Regions from separate parts of the Siminovitchia sp. FSL H7-0308 genome, predicted to be linked through region 2. Evidence: predicted binding sites of a transcription regulator. Region 2 holds the regulator's gene; each other region holds the start of a gene.

Region 1 (5,348 bases), 1.4 Mb from region 2:
ATTTATAAGATATGATAAAAGAGAAATGAATACTGAGGAGGTAGGTTGTAAGGATGTTTAAAAAAATCGCAAGTGATGCTTTGGGATTAAGTGACATTGGAAAAATTATCTCTCCGCAAGATTTTGACAAGACAGAGTCTGATGATTATGTACTATATGAAGAGGGAGAAAAGATCCACTTTTTAATCAAATCGAAATCTGATGAATACTGCTTTACGAATCGTGCACTAATTCATCTTGATGGTGAAAAAGCGACAAGTAGCAAGCGTAATATTTATCGGTACGATTATTATAAACATCCGATAAAAAATGTCACAATAGAGACTGCTGGAACAATTGATTTAGATTTGGAAATAAAGTTTACGATTGGGGAGCAATCTATTTCTGTTGATATTAACAAAAAAGAAGGAAAAGCGATTGCAGATTTGTATAAATCATTGGTAGCTATTTCACAAATCCAAGATACAAATAAGCGAATGAAGAAATTTGCAAAAGATAGTTTGCAAGTATCGAAGTCCCTCTTTGAGAATAATCGTTTCCATGAAGGGCTTATCTCAAAAGAATTTGAACAAGCGGCAACATTTGCCTTTGATTGGTATAAAACGACGTATGAAGAAAACACACAAAAAGACTTTGGGGACGTTTTTGAAAAATATATTCAAAATTAATGATACATTGTTTTATCTAGTCCGTGTTTGGCGAACTTTTTGATGAAGCATAATATGCTGTTGCGGTGTCCGATATGATGATGGCTTTTCAAACTATGCTTTGAATACATAAAAAGTTCACATCAAAATGTTCACAAAATACCACAACTACCTAGAGCTGGATTGTTTATATATCGGCGCGGATAGGTAGTGGATTTTAGATGAAAGAGTGATTCTTTTGTGGGTCACTCTTTTAATATGTACCCTTCAGCTTCATGGTTTTTCAATAGCTTTATCATTAAACTATATCAAAAATTGTGTATATTCAAAAAAAGAGAGGGGTTCATGATAATCGTCGGCTCTTTATATTCAGGTAACAAGAATAAGGTGCGAAAAGTCATTCAATGAGCTTTTCCGCATATAAAATCGGAGGAATTGCATTGTTTAGTTATTATGGTGAACTCAGTACAGAGCTTTATAATGTTACAAAGCCTATTGGCTATTCAGTAGATGGTGATATTGAATATTACCTTGAAAGATTAACAGGTACGAATGGGAAGATACTGGAAGCAGCAGTGGGTTCAGGGCGGTTTTTAATACCTTTGCTGGAGAAAGGATATACTGTTGACGGCATTGACTATTCGCCTGCCATGTTAGATTCTTGCAGGAAGCGCTGTACAGAAAGAGGGTTACATCCGAATCTGTATGAAGGGAACTTACGCAGTTTTCAATTGCCTTCAAAATACGAAGCGATTGTCATACCTACGGGTTCATTTTGTTTGATTGAGAAATTAGAGGATGCCAAAAATGCCCTTACATGTTTTTATAACCATCTTATACCTGGAGGGCGTGTCATCATTGACCTGCTCTTTCCTGTTCAGTGGCGTACAGGAGAAACATCCACTTCCACTTTTCCTTTTTCCGATGAAGAAGGTATTTTATTAGAAAGCAAATCGATTGAAATAAATTGGGTAGATCAATATACTTTAACGCACTTAAAATATGAAAAATGGAAAAAAGGCAAGTTAGTGGACACTGAATTACAAAGATTTGCCATCCGGTGGTATGGAATAGAGGAGTTCAAACTGATTTTGAAAAATGTTGGTTTCTCTGAAATCACTTGCTCCGCTGATTATGATTACATGAAGGAGCCAACGAAAGAAACGCAATTGATTACATTTGAAGCTGTACGTAAATAGTTGAGAACATCAAGTTGTTTTGGAAAGCAAAAAAACCTTTGGATTTTTGAGTCGAGCAGTACAAAATTCAAGGGTTTTTTACCGTTGGTGGACACTGATCATGAGTTCTTTTTTTGAATGGACTGATATGGCTTAGCTCAAAATCAGTTTAAACCTTTCATTTTACGATAAGTGGCATGTCGGCTCAGACTAAGGTTTCCATTGTTCGGCATGGCCAGACTTGGGCACTCCACATCGTTGACAAGAGGCTGCGTTAAAGCCCTATAAACAACATGAAGGCAAATGTAAAAACCTTTCATTTCACACGGTTTTCATGTTTTTTGCGAATATTCGTTAGTTTTCAGCTTATGTCCCAGCGTTTTTTGGAAACGGATTTATTTGTAACGTTTTTTGCAAAATGGGAACTTACGTTCTATAATGTGTATGAAGTAAATGTGGAGGGAAAATGTATGAGACCTAGTCTAACGAAAAATACAAGCGTGGAAAATTTTAAAGATTTCTATTGGTTAAAGGACGAATTACAATCTTTTTGTAGGGAAAATGGAATAAGTGCCTCTGGTTCTAAGATAGAAATTTCCGATAGGATTGAAACATTTCTTCGGACAGGGGAGATAAAAAAAACTGCGAGAAAATCAAAAACGAATAAGAAGGTGCAACCACAAGCAGATCTTAGTCTTGATACAGTCATTATGGAAAACCATCGCTGCAGCCAGCATGTAAGAGCATTTTTTAAATCGGTAATCCCCAACTTTCATTTTTCCACTTATATCCAAAACTATTTTAAGAACAATGTCGGAAAAACATATCGTGATGTAGTAGACGCTTGGTATGAGGAAGGGGAACGAAAGAAAGACCCTTCGTACAAGAAAAACATTGCACCTCAATTTGAATATAATCAATTTATACGCGACTTTTTTGCTGATCCGAAAAATAAAGGAAAAAGCCGTAAAGAAGCGATTGCAGCCTGGAATGTAATCAAGCAACTTCCCGGAAGCAATAAATATATGTCTAATCATTAGTTGAGCATTTTTCAGCATATTTTATTGATGTGATTTGACTTTTGCCAGGCAAAAAACAAGCATTTGGTTGACTCGTTCAGCAAATGCTATTTGTTTGTCCTAATACCGAGCAGTTAGTTGCTCGACCCTTGAAGTGTCAGAAGGTTCCGTCACTATCGATAAAACAAAGACGGCCTCATGCTCTTTTAATAAATATGCGGCTTTAAGCCGCGCCCATTCATTGAATATATTTTCATGGTAGTGTATAAGCCATATCATTGAGGGGCTTTTGGCGATGATTGTGTCTTGAACGATACTTGTGTTGCCGTCATGAACATATCCGAAACCTAATAAATCGGTTTCACGAATACTTGTTCATTTGGAAACAAATCTTGTTTCATAGATATGATTTGCTGAGTCCGCTTAATTCTTCAATATCCTCTTTCCGTATCCTTGAACGTCTCCTAAACGCTCATATATCCACTTTTATTTCGTTCCAATTTTAGATGAAACGTAAGCTAGCCTGACAAATGGTTCGGATAAAAGACGGCTGCTAAAATAGTGTTTGCCAGAAAGTTTCAGGGGTAAATGAAAAGCAAGAACAGAAGAGAAAACCTAGTTTAGAAAAATACAGAAATATAAATGTAACATTTGTAACCTAAATGAAATATTTGTGATAATATATAAACATGGGAAATGTAAAAAGGAGGAGACCGATGAAAAAGTTTTATGCTATTGTATTGATGTCTGTATTTTTGTTAGCTGCTAGTGCATTCCATTACTCGGGGACAAAAAGTGATGTAAAAGCTACTCAAGTAGCAGAAGAAATGGCAGTTAGGGACCTCCAAAAACCGGCGGAAAATACGAAACCAGAAGAAAAAGTACTTGATACAACAGCCATAACTGCAAAAATATCAACGGCTACAGAGGAAACGAATAAACAAGCAGAAAAAGTAGAACCTGAAGAAAAGGCAAAACCTGAAGAAAAGACAGTGGATGCCGTAAAAAAAGAAGAAACAACTCCAGCGGTTAAAGAAGAGACAAATAAACAAACAGCAAAAAATGAACATAACACCAATCCAGAACAAGTAAATGAAGGAAAAGATACATCTGCCGAAGATGAGATCATTATTGACGGTACTAAATATGTTCTGGTTATGGATGAGAATAAACATCCCAATTTAAGTGATATCATCATTGCCGTACGAAATCATGGTGCAAAACTATACGCTATTCCTGATAGTGATGTATTTATCATCATAAAGGATCAGAATCCTATTGCTTATATGAGTGCCGGAGTTTTAGAGGCTCTTCCGGACTATGCGGAATTGGTAAAAGATATGTTAACAAATAGATATGAGGGGTTTAAGGAGAATGTCGACCTAGCCATACAAACAGGGGAAACGGTGCAGGTGAATTGGGGATCAACAGGGTACCATATCGAGTTAAAAGATGGATGGTTAATCGTTAACTATTTTTAAAGATAAAAACCCTTGAATTATTTGAAAAAATTCAAGGGTTTTTACGTTTCGGCAGACGAATATGGTTGTAACAAGTCCGGTTTCTAAGGGTTATTTTTTTGCACATAACATCACTGTTCAGGCACACCATTCATTGCGCGCAACATTGTATGATCGACGAAGGCTCATCAGATAGACAATTTCCCTTGCTTGTGAAGGGATTCCCCTTTATCAGGGAGCAGGTTCTGGTGCCATACCACTTTATCGACTAATGTATTGCTAGCAAACAAGCTCATAGCCCCGTTAAAAATATGCCTGGCTTTCTTCATTTCCGGATCGGATTGGCTAAAAGCGTATCCTGCGGCAAAAGCTGTCATATAATCCTCCCAATTGTTGTAATGGCTCTGTAGACGCCTGGCTATTTCTATTTTGGTTTTCCAAGCTGTTTCGCTTGTTACATACCCATAAACAGGGCCGATTCGGCTTAAAAAAATGGCCCATCCTCCTCCAAACGCAGCAATGTCTCCCGAAGGCAGTTGCGGAAGGAATTTATCAACAACCGCCCTTCTGGCATAGTCGGGGTGGTTCGTTGATGTTTCCATATATCTTTTGCGTGAGGCATCCGTCAAAGCCGACAGATGAGCATGTATTTGTCTATATTCATCACGATAACCGTCATCCAGCAACCAGCGAATGGTGCTTTTGAATGATGCCGCATCGGTAATGTTCCAAGCGAGAAGAGCATTTTTCATAACCTGTTTTCGCAGCCAGCGTTCTGCCTTATGAAATTCATAGACATAATAGTAGTGGCCGAGAACACTGTCCGTACATATGGTAGAGAGGCAGCGGAAATATAACTCCAACTGCTTCCTTTTTTTGCGGCTGTATTGATGTAACATGAGTAACTCCTTTCTAAGTTGATAAAACTCGTCTAACCTTCCATATTTTCCAGGCATTCCACAGTAAAAGGATGAGCAACAGGTCTGTAGAATACGGATGTAGATCAAAAAGCAGCGAAACAATCAAGTAAAGACAAATATAAAA
Region 2 (5,348 bases):
ATGGGAAAGGGAGCAGTACATGAAGCTGTATTAATTTATAAAACCGTTGGGGCTGTTAGGCTCCTTCGGTTTTTTTACTGACTGGGACATTTCGGTTTTTGTACATTTATTTTTCCTTAAACCGATAACAGTCCGGTTTTTGCAACATTTTATTGTCTTGATGGTCCATTTTTTCCTGGCGTGCCAATGTTGCAGAACTGGCTAATGATGACTGGATGTATATCATGTCCGTTCAAGCTTCCAATAAGAATGAATATTTGTTGTATTGTCTGAATGACTAAAAGCCATTTTTACAGATGTCTAATAAATGGAAAATAAGTGAATCTTTACGCACTGTCATTTTTTGTTTTGTAAATGAAAACTTTACATATACTACAAACAGTATTAACATGGGTGTGATAAATTGCAGTTAAAGAGGTGAAAAGATGTTGAAATTCAAAAGGAAACCGGCAACCTGAAACGGATTGTCGCCATACTTTTCTTGATGAATTTCCCAAAAAAAGACTACCTTTTAGGAAGGTGACGGAATGGCTGTTAAAGCAGGAGTTATATTCACGCTTCTCATGACCCATTTCTATTTTTTGTAGGTACATCTTAGGAACATAAAAAATATTTCTATCGTAAGTCTTAACATCTCCTACGGGGTGTTTTTATTTTTTCATACAAAGGTACAATATTGAAGATAGTGCGCACTTTATGATCGATGCAGCCAGCGACGATTTATTATTTCACCTCTACCATAACAGATATATTGTCAAGCATACTGCCTTTCCTATACAGGAGGGGTTTTTGTTTTGCATAAAAATTTTTTTCACGAGCGTGCCGGCTTTGGGAGCTTAAAATAGAATCATTGCCACTACGGTCATATAAACCACTAGCTAAACACACAAGCTGTTTGAACAATTAAAAGTTTGTGAAGCTTTACTATGATAGGGTTTTAGTAACCTGCGCATGTCATTTTTTAAACGCAGTTGACATTGTTTTAGATTAGATTAAAAAATACCGAAACGAAAAAAATACTTGCCCAAAAATGATAAGATTCCTATAGACGGAATAAGGATGGAGGTAATAAGATGCTTAAAAAACCTTTTATATTGATGTTGCTTTCCGGATTCATGTTTACTGCTTCTTCAAGTGAGTGCGAAGATGTGCAATCCGTTGACGATAATGGGTCTTTACATATAAAAGCTAATACAAAACAAGCAATTGATCCGGAGTTGGCAAGCTTGCAAGAGCCAACCATTGGAGAAGCAACTGTCGAAGAACCTTTTAGCGAAAAGAAAAATAAAAAGCAATCGCCCGACAATAACGAAACATCCATGATGAACGAGACAGACTAAATGTTGCCCGTCCCCTTCTTGACTATGAACTTTGCAATCGCCCCGCAACCCTTGTATCAAGTCTTTCATCATTACATTATATTTCAAAATTTTCCATAAATGAAAGCCGTTTACAGGTACTTAACATGTAATGGGATGTTCGTAAAAGTGGTAAATCTATTAATTGTTTGGACACGAGCGAACAGTTTGATCTACTAAAAAATTCCTAATGTATAAAGAATAGATTGTTTTTTAAACCCCGTGGGCCCCTATGGGGCTTTTTTTATTTTCCGAAGTTTATAGGTATGAACAACTTTTTAATCATAGACTCTATCAACGCTCATATAAATGGTATTACAAAATCTTTCTTAAAGGATGAACCCGATGTTCAAATTCGCAGCAAAATCTTTTGCAACGGTTGTCGCACTTTTTTGCCTAATTTCGGCAATTGCCTTTTCAAGTGTAAAAATCAGCTTATTGTCCTTCATAGGTGATGATCCGTCAAGAACAGAAACTTTCCTATATGTCATGTCGTTGGAAAACCACGCTTTACAATCCGTTATTCCCGAAGGTTTTGAACAGACTTTGGGCAGAGATATTCTCGAATTATTTACGAACATCAATCTGCGGAACATGAAGACATTTTTAATTAGTGAGATTCCGGGACTGCATGCAGCGACCCCAAAAATTATTGTGGCTGGAAAAGGGACTGATTTTACGAATCTTCCGATTGAATCCCCGCCTCCGGATGATTTGGATGTTTGGGAAGAGAGTGATGATTCTGCGGAGGAATCTCCGCCGACAAAAGAACAGACAACAATAGATAAGCCCGTTGTTTTTATCTATTCTTCACATAATACGGAGTCATTTCTTCCTCTTCTTCCAAATGTAACGGATCCAAACCGCGCGTGGCACAAAGAGAAAAATGTGACACTGCTAGGAAAAAGATTGGGAGAAAAACTGGGAGAAAAGGGAATTAGTACGTTGGTGAATGAGGTCGATATTCAGGCGCTTTTGAAAAAAAGAAATATGAAATTCTTTCAATCATATGAGCTTTCACGTGAGATTGCCGTGGAAACGATGAAACAAAAAGAGGAAGTCCGCTTTTATTTTGATATTCATCGAGATTCGCAGAGAAAAGGGGTTACGACTGCGACAATTAACGGAAAAACGTATGCCAAGCCGTATTTTGTGATCGGACAGGAACATCCGAACTATCAGAAAAACCTGGAATTCGCAACACGATTGCATCATTCTATTCAAGAAAAATATCCCGGGCTGTCAAGAGGGGTTTTTGGAAAAACGAAGGCAGACGGGAATGGAGTATACAACCAAGATTTAACCGAAAATGCGCTCTTGATCGAGATTGGCGGGGTGGATAATACGTTGGAGGAACTCTATCGTACAGTCGATGTATTGGCGGAAGTGTTTAGCGAATATTATTGGGGTGAAGCAAAGGAAGCGGGCACAAATAAGTGAGCAAAAAATAAGCGGCTCAATGCGATACGGGGGATTGGGCCGCTCGTGCGTCGTGTATGGATAGCGAAGGAGGCTTGATCAATGGACAAAGCGCCTGTATAAGGCGATCACTTTTCCCAAAATGACGACATTGGATACGATAATGGGCTCCATACTCGCGTTTTCCGGTTGAAGTCTGAAATAGCCGGTTTCTTTATAAAACCTTTTGACTGTCGCTTCGTCTTCTTCGGTCATTGCGACGACAATATCTCCGTTGTTGGCCGTTTTTTGTTGGCGCACGATGACAAAATCACCATCATGAATCCCGGCTTCTATCATACTTTCACCTACGATTTCCAGCATGAATACTTGCTCGTCTGCCGGAACAAGTAATTCCGGAAGCGGATAGTAATCTTCAATATTCTCAACTGCTGAAATCGGCAGCCCGGCAGTGACTTTACCGACAAGCGGAACATTGACCGTTTTTTGAACGATTGTTTCCTCATTCTGGTTTAAAACTTCAATGGCTCTCGGTTTTGTCGGATCGCGCCTGATAAGGCCTTTGCTTTCCAGCCTGGCGAGATGCCCGTGTACAGTGGAGCTTGATGCGAGGCCAACCGCTTTCCCAATCTCGCGAACAGACGGAGGATAGCCCTTTTTTTTCACTTCATCTTTTATAAAGTTTAATATGTCTTCTTGCCTTTTTGTAAGTTTTGACACCTTTTCACACCCTTTTTCCCGTGATGAATTGACCTTATTATAGCATGCGGTTTTTCATTAAGCAAACATGGGTTCGTAATTTTATTGACACAAACAGGTGTTCCTATTATAATGTTTTTTGGATGCGAACAAACTTTCGGGGAGGGAATATGAATGATTGCGTCCGTATGGAAACATTATTCATTCGTCATTATCTTTTTTATACTGTCATTAATTATGGGATTAGTCATGATATTCAATTGGGAACAAGAGAATACTTCCTTGAAAACTGTCGAAGCAAATGTATACAATGATCTACAAGATCAAAGTGAAATGACAATGAATCAAAAAAATAGATGACTTTTGTTTTGGGGTTGAAAAAATGCATGCCATTATTTACTGCAGGGTCAGTACAAACAAACACACACAGGAAACCTCATTGGAAAGACAACAGGAAGAACTTGTGCAAGCGGCAAAAATGTGGGGGTTTGATGTAAGTGACATCATTCTCGACAAAGCGAGCGGCTATGATTTAAACCGTCCCGGCGTACTTGATATGCTCGACAAAATAGAAGGCGATAAAATTGGTGCTGTCCTGATCCAGGATGAAACGAGGCTTGGACGGGGCAATGCCAAAATAGCCCTCATGCATGTTCTTCTTAAGCAAGGTGTAACATTGTACAGCCTGTCTCATAACGGAGAACTGCAAATATCGGAAACAGACTCCATTCTATTGGATATTGTGGCGATGATCGAAGAACATCAGAGGAAATTGCATAATATCAAAATTAAACGGGGCATGAAGAGAGCCGTTGCCAAGGGCTATCAACCGGAGAAAAACTTGAAAAACCAGGGGAACCGGCATGGGCGGGAAAGAATAGAGGTCCCGGTGGAAGAAATCATTCGCCTTAGACAAAACAATATGACCTTTGAAGAGATAGCTGCCATGATGAGGGGGTTCGGTTTCAAAGTTTCCAAAGCAACGGTACATAGACGATACAAAGAGTTTATGGAGCAGGAGGATAATCAGGGTTCATGACAGTGTTGTCCACTGTTGTCCATCTCTGACATTGCGAACTCTAGCTTCATGTAGATAGTGCGTTTTCATCTATCAGTCAGGGGCGTATAGATTGTTTTCACCCATCGATTTTAGTAAACTGGAGCTAACTTAACGTAAAAAAGGAGTTTGAGTATGCTTTCAAAAGAAAAGCTCGCCAGGATTAATGCGCTAGCCCGAAAAGCGAAAGAAAAAGGCCTGTCCAAGGAAGAAGCAAAGGAGCAGTCGAGACTTCGCGGCGAATATTTAAAAGCGTTTCGCTCTTCCATGAAACAGACAATTGAACAAGTAAGGGTGTTTGATTCTACGGGACAAGAAGTAACGCCTGAAAAACTTCGCTCTATCCAGCTAAAGAAAAAACTTCATTAAAATTTCTTTACAAACATCGACCCGCTTCGATGTTTTTTTATACTCAAAAGTTGTGAAAATGCAAAAATATCTTTATGATATGTTATAGAACAAAATGGGAAAGGAAGAGATATTTAGATGCATAACAACAATGTGGCCGAGATTGACGCGCTGGCCATCAATACAATTAGAACGCTGTCAATCGACGCAATTGAAAAGGCGAATTCAGGTCATCCCGGCTTGCCGATGGGAGCAGCACCCATGGCCTATACATTATGGGCAAAATATATGAACCACAATCCAAAAAATCCCGAATGGTTCAACCGCGACCGTTTTATTTTATCAGCGGGTCACGGTTCAATGCTTTTATACAGTCTCCTTCACTTGTCAGGTTACGACCTTAAAATGGAAGACATTAAACATTTTAGACAATGGGGAAGCAAAACGCCTGGACATCCGGAATATCG
Region 3 (5,348 bases), 170 kb from region 2:
TTGTGTTGCATTGGGTTGGCGGACATACTCATCCCCCCAGTGCAAAGCGACAACAACGACGTCTGCTTCTTTTTTCACTTTTTCAATATCAGAAAGAACGTTATGCTTCTCAAGCTTACTTACTAAATATTCTTTCCCATCGGGAACCCGTAGACCGTTAAAATGTTCAGCGTAGGCCAAAATGGCGATGCGGATTCCTTTTACTTCTACTATTCGAATCCGGGCTTTGTCTTCGGAGCTTTTAAAGGTTCCAGTATAATTCATGTTTTTCTTTTCATAATAACGGATGGCGTTTAAAATGCCGCTTTCTCCCTTATCAAGGGAATGGTTATTAGCTGTTGTGACAAAGTCAATCCCTGCATCCTGCAATGCATCTACAATTTCATGCGGGCTGTTAAAACGGGGATAGCCTGAAATGCCGAGTTCCTCTCCTCCCGGGATCGACTCCTGGTTGGCAATCAATAAATCTGGTTTTCGGAGTAACGGCTTGATGTGAGAAAACATCGGCGAAAAATCATAACCATTATGTGATCGCGCATCATTATACAACTTGTCGTGAATAAGAATATCCCCTATTCCGGCAATCGTGGCTTCCGTTTCGAAGCTTTTGGGTCGAAGATTAATCTCCTTAGCCGGCATAGTTTCAAAACCCTGATGAGGTGAATGTCGTTTCCGCTGTTCACTGCTCACCCAAAAAAAGAACAATACACTGGCCAGGCCCAAAAAAACAAGGAACAAATATACTTTATTTTTCATATAGAAAACCCGTCTTTCAGTCAATTGTTTGTTATATCCATTTCACTTTTGGCTCCGTTTTATCCCTTATTCGTTTTAAATTTGCCCGGTGTCGGTAAATGACAAACAGCTCCAGTGCTGAAACAACCAACACCAGCACCCAGTCACCAAGAATGATGCAATAAATAATGCCAAATAAGCCGGCCACCATTGAAGATAATGAAACATATTTTGATATTTTTAGAGTAAGTAAAAATCCGCTAACAAGAACAATAAAAAGCCAATATTCATATCCCAGAAGCACACCTGCCGATGTAGCGACAGCCTTTCCCCCGCGAAAACCGGCAAACACCGGGAATGTATGACCTAGCACCGCAAACACACCCGCGAGCAAAGGATGCATATCAACGCTAAACAGGGTGGGCAAAAACGTAGCAGCCGTTCCTTTTAAAATATCCGCTGCCGTTACGGCTATCCCGGCTTTTTTACCTAATACGCGAAACGTATTAGTCCCCCCTAAATTGCCGCTGCCGTGTTCACGGATATCAATTCCGTAAAATACTTTTCCTACAATTAAACCGGAAGGAATAGAACCAATCAAGTATGATAATAACAAAACAACGATTTGCATCATCAGCATTTGCCCCTCTTTCTATTAATCCACAAAAATGCTTTTTTATCCCGCATTAACTGGCAGTACAATCCCCTGCTCCAAAAATCAAGGTAATACAGGAAGCGAGCAGCGAGGATCTACTGCCAGTAAAAGCCCGATTGGATCAACTAACAATCAGCAAATACCTTGCTGATTGAAGTTTCACATATCCCGCATTAACTGGCAGTACAATCCCCGCTCCCAAAAATCAAGGTAATACAGGAAGTGGGCAGTGGTGATACAATTGCCAGTAAAAGCCTGATTCGGCCAGTTTGACAGGACTAGGAAAAACTTCGACGGTATTGTCATCGAAGTAAAAGCCCAATTGGGTTAACTAACAACCAGGGAATACCGGCTGATTGAAGTTTCACTTTATTGTACCATGTCCCCATCATAATTGTGTATACGTAATCGCTTGCATGAAAAACAGGAGTGAATTACGATATGATTAAGACGAGACTTATTGAAGGAGGATATGAAATGGCGATAGAAAATCCAACAAGAGAAGAAATGGGACAAATTTTGAAAAAAGCAAAAAGAATAGCCGTTGTGGGCCTTAGTGATAATCCTGAAAGAACTTCATATATGGTATCAGAGGCAATGAAAGATGCTGGTTACGAAATCATCCCTGTTAATCCAACTGTAGATGAAGTGTTTGGCATCAAAGCTGTTGATTCATTAAAGGAAGTTGAAGGACATGTTGATATCGTCAATGTTTTTAGGCGTTCTGAGTTTTTGCCGGAGATTGCGAAAGAATTCGTTGGAATTGACGCAGATGTATTTTGGGCCCAATTAGGTGTGCAAAATGAAGAGGCGTATGAATTTTTAAAGGAAAAGGGCTATACTGTCATCATGGACAGATGCATTAAAGTGGAGCACGCCTTAACAAAATAAGCGCCACAGCGGGCATATGTTTAGTCTATCGTATTTGAAATCGCCAAGGCGTACCATTTTACACGCACTCTAAGCCTAATGTCGTTCACGCAAATCTTTTTGGAAACCTCCACAAGGCACGCAACCCGTCTTTGCTTGTTTCATATCAATTCAAGCAAACAGATCAACTGGTTGCGTGCTTTTTTGCAAATTTAAAAAATGTGGATGCTTGTCAGGAATTTGATACAAGAAGCTTTATAAATTCAAAGGAACGCAATGATTTGACTTTCCGTCCTGCTGAAGGACGGTCTTTTCATGTTCATCAAAGAAAATGAAAATGACAGAAGGGCGGCACTGATGAAACAGCAAAAAAAAGAAGTAAGCCGGAAATAACACTTATGAACATTTCGGCAAACTCTTGAGACGTATACCCTTCACCATTTGCAAAAAGAGAGCTTCCGGATATACAATAAGACATGCTTGGAAAAATATGATATAGTACAATATGCGAACAAGTGTTTTATAACTGGAAAGCTCTATGAAAGAGGAGTCGTTTTATAATGAGTAAAAATATGACAACGATGGAATATAACGAAGATTCGATTCAAGTGCTGGAAGGGCTGGATGCTGTCCGAAAAAGGCCCGGCATGTATATAGGCTCCACGGATGCCCGCGGTCTTCATCACCTTGTTTATGAAATTGTCGACAACTCGGTGGATGAAGCTTTAGCAGGATATGGCGACCAAATTATCGTTACGCTGCATAAGGATCACAGTGTAAGCGTGGAGGATAAAGGGCGCGGTATGCCTACCGGAATCCATCAAACAGGCAAACCTACTACAGAAGTCATATTGACCGTTTTGCATGCGGGAGGGAAGTTCGGCCAAGGAGGATACAAGACGAGCGGAGGCTTGCATGGGGTTGGCGCTTCTGTTGTGAACGCACTCTCTGAATGGCTCATCGTAACGATTAAAAGAGATGGTGTTATATACGAACAAAAATTTGAAAATGGCGGAAAACCGGCCACAACGCTTGAGAAAAGGGGAACGACGAGGCAAACCGGAACCAAAATCCATTTTAAGCCCGACCCGGCTATTTTCAGTACAACCACGTTAAATTATGAAATCTTGAGCAGCAGGCTTCGGGAATCAGCGTTTTTATTAAAAGGGCTCACAATTGAAGTCAATGATCTGCGCAGCGGGCAGCACGAAGTATTTTGCTATGAAAATGGCATTGAAGCTTTTGTGGAATACCTAAATGGAGAAAAAGATGCCCTTCATTCTGTCGTTTCATTTGAAGGGACGGCGAATGACATCGAGGTAGATTTTGCATTTCAATTTAATGATGGCTACGCCGAGAATATTTTGTCTTTTGTAAACCACGTCCGGACAAAAGACGGCGGAACACATGAGGTGGGCGCGAAAACGGCGATCACAAGAGCCGTCAATGATTTTGCGAGAAAAACAGGATTGCTGAAAGAAAAAGATAAAAACCTGGAAGGTTCGGATATCCGGGAAGGTTTGGCTGCTATCTTATCCGTAAGAATTCCAGAAGAATTACTTCAATTTGAAGGACAAACAAAAGGAAAGCTGGGAACAGCCGAGGCAAGATCCGCTGTTGATACGATTATATCGGAACAGCTGGCCTACTTCTTGGCCGAAAACCCCAATGTCAGCTCCATGCTTGTGAAAAAAGCGATTAAAGCGGCTCAGGCACGGGAGGCGGCAAGAAAAGCCAGGGAAGAGGCGAGAAGCGGAAAACGCAGAAGGAGATCCGACGCGTTGCTTTCAGGTAAACTGACGCCCGCCCAGTCGAAAAATCCGAAGAAAAATGAGTTGTATTTAGTGGAAGGAGATTCGGCGGGCGGTTCGGCAAAGCAGGGAAGAGACCGCAGGTTCCAGGCAGTTCTCCCGCTGCGCGGCAAGGTGGTCAACACGGAAAAAGCGAAGCTTCAGGATATATTTAAAAATGAAGAAATCAATACGATTATCCATACGATCGGCGCAGGCGTCGGACCGGAATTCAATCTTGAAGACGTCAATTACGATAAAGTTATCATCATGACCGATGCCGATACGGACGGAGCCCATATTCAAGTATTGCTTCTTACCTTCTTTTACCGTTATATGAAACCCTTGATTGAAGCCGGAAAAGTATTTATTGCGCTCCCGCCCCTTTATAAAGTAAGCAAAGGAACTGGAAAAAAAGCGATTGTCGAATACGCATGGACAGACGATGAATTGGCAGATGTAACAAAAAAGGTCGGCAAAGGATATATGTTGCAAAGATATAAAGGTCTTGGTGAAATGAATCCCGATCAACTGTGGGAAACGACGATGAACCCGGAAACAAGAACGCTGATCAGGGTGCTGATTGATGACGCGGCAAGTGCGGAAAAACGTGTGACGACGCTAATGGGGGACAAAGTGGAACCACGGAGAAAATGGATTGAAAACAATGTTCAATTCGGCATGCAGGACGACATGAATATACTTGAAAATGAGAACTTGACATCAGAAGGGGGAGCTGTTGATTTATGACGGCAATGGAAAGATTTCAAGATTTGCCTCTTGAGGAAGTACTGGGTGACCGATTTGGCCGTTACAGCAAGTATATTATTCAGGAACGGGCGCTTCCGGATGCCAGAGACGGGCTGAAGCCGGTACAGCGCAGAATTTTATATGCCATGCATCAAGATGGAAACACCGCAGACAAAGGTTTTAGAAAGTCGGCAAAAACGGTAGGGAACGTCATTGGGAACTATCACCCGCATGGAGATACATCAGTGTATGAAGCAATGGTTCGTATGAGCCAAGACTGGAAAGTAAGAAACGTATTAATTGAGATGCACGGAAATAATGGAAGTATAGACGGTGATCCGGCTGCGGCAATGCGTTATACGGAAGCCCGTCTTTCCAAGCTTTCTTCCGAGCTGCTTCGAGACATCGAAAAAAGAACAGTGGAACATGTACCAAACTTTGATGATACATCCTCTGAACCGACTGTGCTTCCGGCGCGGTTTCCAAACCTTCTCGTCAATGGCTCCACAGGTATTTCGGCAGGTTATGCGACCGATATTCCCCCACAT
Region 4 (5,348 bases), 380 kb from region 2:
CTGTCGCGATTCATTTAGATCACGGCTCAAATTTTGAAAAATGCGCCGAAGCCATCCACGCGGGATTTACTTCCGTTATGATTGACGGTTCTCATTTGCCGCTTGAGGAAAATATTTCCCTAACAAAAAAAGTGGTGGAGCTTGCCCATATACACGGTGTTTCGGTCGAAGCGGAACTGGGCCGCATTGGCGGGCAAGAAGATGATGTCCTTGTTGATGATGCCGAAGCCATGTACGCGATTCCGTCTGAATGCGAAAAGTTGGTAAAAGAGACGAAGGTGGACTGTTTTGCGCCCGCACTTGGATCTGTTCACGGGCCATACAAAGGAGAGCCGAACCTTGGCTTTAAGCGTATGGAAGAAGTAATGAACCTGACCGGCGTTCCGCTCGTTTTGCATGGTGGAACAGGCATTCCTTTGAAAGATATTCAAAAGGCGATATCGTTGGGAACAGCCAAAATCAATGTGAATACAGAAAACCAAATCATGCAGACGAAGAAAATACGTGACATATTAGAAAAGGACAAAGAGGTGTATGACCCGCGCAAATATATGGGCCCGGGACGGGAAGCCATAAAAGAAACAGTCATCGGAAAAATGCGTGACTTCGGGTCGTCGCAAACGGAGGCTGTCTAAAAATGCTCCTACCGAACATTTCATAAAGTGGCTTGTCAATCCTGAACCCGGTATTGTGCCGGGCTCAGGCTTAACTCGACAAGGGATGGGTGATCGCCTCACCACTGCTTCCCGATTCTGATCCAGCTTTTTCAGCTTCAACATTTGGTCTCAAATATTCGGCACCATCTTTCCTGCCATTCTCTTAAGTAAGAACGATATTTCTGCTTTTCCCGCCTATTGGGAAGCAACTGCGTATGCTGCATTAAATCGGGCATATCAGCCCGATTGTCCAGTTCATTTCCAGGATGTTATTCCAGCAAGTTTTTAACTTTTTGGTTCATGTGAACAAATGAAACCTCACTCTTATCCTTGATTCCATAGCCCATCTCGATACGGATGAGTCGTTACAGATAGACGCATTAATTTTTTTGACTTCCACCTTTATCTGGGCGTCTTTTTCAAATTCTATCTATTTTAGGAACATCTTTATTCGCTTTAACGCGTTTTTCATATGGGGATAGCGAAAAGGGATATCAAATAAATTCGTCTGCTTCAAGACACTTTTTTGATGGGAAAAAGCGTCGAAGCTGTTTTTTCCATGGTATGATCCAATCCCGCTTGTTCCGACTCCGCCAAAAGGCAGATGGGGATTGGCAAAGTGATAAATCGTATCATTGATGCAGCCGCCCCCGAAAGAAACGGAGTTCACTATTTCTTTTTTCGTTTCGGAACCTTTAGAAAACAGATACAGCGCAAGCGGATTCGGGTGCTGATGAATTCCTTCTATCACCTCGTTCAACTCCCCATATTCCAAAACAGGGAGGATGGGACCAAAAATTTCCTCTTTCATGATCGGATCTTCCCACGTAATGTTTGTCAGAATAGTCGGCTCCACGGACAGCTTTTCCCGATTTGCCTTTCCGCCTGTAAAAACACTTCCCTGATCAAGGAAGGAAACAAGACGGTTGAAATGCTTTTCGTTCACAATCCGTGTGATCATTTGCCCACTGTACATTTCATCAATAGCTTCTTTTAAAAGCCCTAAAAACTTGTCTTTGATTCGCTGATGGACGTATACATAATCAGGTGCGATACAGGTCTGTCCAGCATTCGTAAATTTCCCCCAAGCAATCCGTTTGGCAGCCAGTTTCAAATTGGCATCTTCATGAACAATACAAGGACTTTTTCCACCTAATTCCAGTGTTACCGGGGTAAGATGCCTGGCAGCAGCTTTCATGACCACTTTTCCAACAGACACACTTCCAGTGAAAAAAATCTTGTCAAACTTTTCCCGGAGCAGAGCTTCACTTGTTTCCACGCCGCCTTGCACTACCGCGATATATTTTCTTGGAAAAACGTCTTGGATCATTTTGGCAAAAACGGCTGATGTTCGCGGAGTCAGCTCCGATGGTTTGATAACAGCGCAGTTACCTGCCGCAATTGCTCCAATTAAAGGTGCGGCTGCAAGCAAGAACGGATAATTCCACGGAGAAATGATCAGCGCCGTCCCGTATGGTTCAGGATAAATATAGCTTGTGGAACCAATATGGGTGATGGGGGTTTTCACTTTAGTCGGTTTTGTCCAAGAGCGGAGTTGGCGCATCGTGAAACGGAGTTCTTTTAAGATCATCCCGATCTCTGTCGTATATGCTTCGAACTCGGATTTATTCAAGTCTGCTTTAAGTGCGGCCATAAGTTCCTTTTCGTACAGCTTGACGGCATTTCTGAATGTTTGAAGTGACTGGAGACGAAAAGGTATATCTTTTGTTTGCCCTGTACGGAAAAAATCCCGTTGACTGCTGATAAGCGCAAGAAATGAATCCATATGGCACTCTCCTTATATATTCTGGAGTAATTTGCTTTTTTTAAAATGATACGAAAAAACATGCTTCAAATTATATGCTTGATACCAATGATATAATATACGACTTGTTTTGCAAACAATAGTTTGGTTTTGGTTATCCGTAGCGGGCCCTTCCGAAGGAGTTTGCGGCATCCGCCCCCCGCACATGCAGGAATAAACTTTTGGAGCACTGGCCTCTGCTTTGCTGGAACTACACTGCTAAACAACGCCTTTTCGCTTCCTGGCAATAGATTCCATTGAAGAAGCGGGTCTATTGGTCTACAATGATGCGTATAATAGAACAAACGTTCCGTTTTGGAGGGTGAAGCATGGAAATCGACTATCGGATGCTGCCGCATCACAACATCTTGTGCATCGACATGAAGAGCTTTTATGCAAGCTGCGCCGCGGTTATGCATGGTCTTGACCCTCTTGAATGTTATTTGGCAGTTGTCGGGAATTTGCAACAGCCCGGAAGTGTGGTATTAGCGGCTTCCCCCCGCTTGAAAAAAGATTATGGCATTCAAACGGGCTCTCGTTTATTTGAAATTCCAACAGATAAAAATATCCGGCGAGTTGAGGCAAAAATGGCGCTTTATTTGCGAGTCTCTATGGAAATTACCCGTTTGTTGAACCGGTATGTCCCAAAAGAAGCGATTCATGTATATAGTGTGGATGAAAGTTTCCTCAAATTGGATGGAACGATGCAGTTATGGGGGGATGCCTGGACAGTCGCTCAAAAAATTCGGGATGAAATATTTCGGGAATTTCAGCTTACATGTTCAATCGGCATAGGGCCTAATATGCTTTTGTCCAAGCTTTGTCTTGATTTGGAAGCGAAAAAAACCGGTATCGCAAAATGGACATATGAAGATGTGCCGAAAAAATTGTGGACAGTGTCTCCTCTCAGAAAAATATGGGGGATTGGGAGAAGGATGGAGAGAACGTTGAACAACATGGGGATTTTTAACGTGGGCCAGCTTGCGGCTTATAATCCGGCCTTGCTTGAGAAAAAATTCGGGATCATGGGGACGCAGCTTTATTATCATGCATGGGGTGTTGATTTGTCCGAGCTTGGCGCTCCAATGATGGCGGGGCAAATCAGCTTTGGAAAAAGTCAAATACTGTTGCGTGATTATAAGAAAAAGCATGAGATTGCCGCGGTTATACTGGAAATGTGTGAAGAGGTGGCCCGGCGCGCCCGCGAGCACGGAAAGGCGGGGAGGACAATCAGCCTCGGGATCGGTTATAGTGAAAAAGAGTTCGGAGGAGGGTTTCTTCGTTCGAAATCGGTGGAGGACCCGACGAACGTCACAATGACTGTGTATAAGGTATGTCTTGACTTGTTTGAAGCCCATTATAATGGAAAGTCGGTCCGACAGATTTCTATCGCGCTTTCCAATATGACGGATCATGGCACATATCAGCTTAACTTGTTTGAACCGAATCAAATACGAAAGAGGGAGCTGGGATATGTGATGGATCATATTCGCCGCCGGCACGGGACTGCTTCGCTTCTTCGCGCAGTTTCTTACACAGAAGCAGGGACAACACGAATAAGAGCGGGTCTTGTTGGAGGGCACAAAGCATGACAATGGTGATGGAAATGGGGGCAGGAAAATGATTCGGGACCGGGGAAATATAAAGTGGAACTCTCTTATGCTTCCGGAGCATGTCAAAATGCTCCGAGAATGGGCAAAAGAAGATACGTGGGATGCAAAAAGGCAATTGGATGAACAGAAGCTGGAGCAACTGAATCTAGCGGCGGAAGAAGCGATGGAGTTTGCCAAAGAGGTCAACATTACCTATTTTTCACATCGCCAATCTAAACAGATTGCCGGGAAAATTCATTATTTTGATTCTGTAAAAAAAGAATTTCGGATCGTGGACCGATCTGGTCATGTACAGCGGATTTTATTGAAGCAAATCGAACATATAGAATTGATCGGATAAAGGCTGTAATGTTTTCGTCTTTTGGTCGTCTAATATAAAGAGGGGAGGGGGAAGCGTGAAAGAGGATTGCATAGAACAGTGGTTTGAAATGTATGAAAGGGATATTACAAGCTTTTTGATTTATTTGACAGGCTCCCGTGACGTGGAAGATTATGTCCAGGAGACATTTCTGATTGCCATGAAAAAAATGTCAAGATTTAAAGGAGAATCCCATCCAAAAACATGGCTCATTTCCATTGCCAGGAATATGGTCATTGACAAATATCGAAGAAACCAGGTTTGGAATAGAATTAAACAGTATGTAACCAATGAGCCGCATTCCTCGAATGGATCGGAAGAGCTCGTTATCAAAAATCAGGAGCATGAGCAACTTTACAAGTCGATACGGCAGCTTTCGCCGTTTTATAAAGAGGTCGTCATTTTACGGGGCATTTTGGAATTGTCTTCAAAGGAGACAAGCGACATTTTAAAATGCAGCGGAAATAAAGTGAACGTGACATATCACCGGGCATTGAAAAAGCTGAGAGATATTTTAGAAAAGGAGGGATTTTACTTTGAGAGAACAGCAGATTGAAGAGAAACTAAAGAACCTTCCTAAATATTCATTATCAACGGAACAAAGACGGGATATTTTACAAAAGTTGCGGAATCGGGAGCAGGTCCGGAAGCCGAAATTCAGACCGGGATTATCCATTGTTTTCGCGTCTGCCGTCATCATCGTCCTCGCTTTGGCACAATTTCAGTTGAATGGCCAACAACGGGACACGGTGACAAATAAGATCGAGGAAAGCCGGGAAATGACAATGGACAAGGCTGAGCAGGAGATTGGAATAGAGGTAGCGGAAGGAAAGCCCTTTCGATTTTCTGATGCATCTCAAGAGGCAATCGGCATTGAAGGAAGAGTCGGTATTTTGCAGTCGTTTGACCATTTTGTC

Evidence for each region. The regulator LexA, encoded in region 2, represses DNA repair genes until DNA is damaged. The targets are predictions, from matches to a motif close to CGAACATATGTTCG.
Region 1: MHB50_RS16245 (DUF6434 domain-containing protein) is a predicted target of LexA. The motif match lies at 2,170-2,183, and genes of this name have one in related genera.
Region 3: parE (DNA topoisomerase IV subunit B) is a predicted target of LexA. The motif match lies at 2,769-2,782, and genes of this name have one in related genera.
Region 4: MHB50_RS07690 (UV damage repair protein UvrX) is a predicted target of LexA. The motif match lies at 2,555-2,568, and genes of this name have one in related genera.

Annotation. Positions count from the first base shown of each region.
Region 1 covers NZ_CP150282.1:3,435,884-3,441,231, reverse strand. The annotation lists gene MHB50_RS16255 (PH domain-containing protein) at 54-668, shown strand; gene MHB50_RS16250 (class I SAM-dependent methyltransferase) at 1,088-1,846, shown strand; gene MHB50_RS16245 (DUF6434 domain-containing protein) at 2,296-2,865, shown strand; gene MHB50_RS16240 (hypothetical protein) at 3,561-4,325, shown strand; gene MHB50_RS16235 (DUF1266 domain-containing protein) at 4,493-5,203, opposite strand; gene MHB50_RS16230 (tetratricopeptide repeat protein) at 5,217-5,348, opposite strand, start outside.
Region 2 covers NZ_CP150282.1:2,008,399-2,013,746, reverse strand. The annotation lists gene glnA (type I glutamate--ammonia ligase) at 1-34, shown strand, start outside; gene MHB50_RS09590 (hypothetical protein) at 1,074-1,340, shown strand; gene MHB50_RS09585 (stage II sporulation protein P) at 1,704-2,798, shown strand; gene lexA (transcriptional repressor LexA) at 2,877-3,497, opposite strand; gene MHB50_RS09575 (hypothetical protein) at 3,651-3,836, shown strand; gene MHB50_RS09570 (recombinase family protein) at 3,859-4,515, shown strand; gene MHB50_RS09565 (DUF896 domain-containing protein) at 4,669-4,902, shown strand; gene tkt (transketolase) at 5,020-5,348, shown strand, end outside.
Region 3 covers NZ_CP150282.1:1,843,320-1,848,667, forward strand. The annotation lists gene MHB50_RS08820 (CapA family protein) at 1-756, opposite strand, end outside; gene plsY (glycerol-3-phosphate 1-O-acyltransferase PlsY) at 788-1,369, opposite strand; gene MHB50_RS08830 (CoA-binding protein) at 1,868-2,281, shown strand; gene parE (DNA topoisomerase IV subunit B) at 2,821-4,800, shown strand; gene parC (DNA topoisomerase IV subunit A) at 4,797-5,348, shown strand, end outside.
Region 4 covers NZ_CP150282.1:1,629,983-1,635,330, forward strand. The annotation lists gene fba (class II fructose-1,6-bisphosphate aldolase) at 1-635, shown strand, start outside; gene MHB50_RS07685 (aldehyde dehydrogenase) at 1,087-2,442, opposite strand; gene MHB50_RS07690 (UV damage repair protein UvrX) at 2,790-4,052, shown strand; gene MHB50_RS07695 (YolD-like family protein) at 4,081-4,413, shown strand; gene MHB50_RS07700 (RNA polymerase sigma factor) at 4,469-4,987, shown strand; gene MHB50_RS07705 (hypothetical protein) at 4,968-5,348, shown strand, end outside.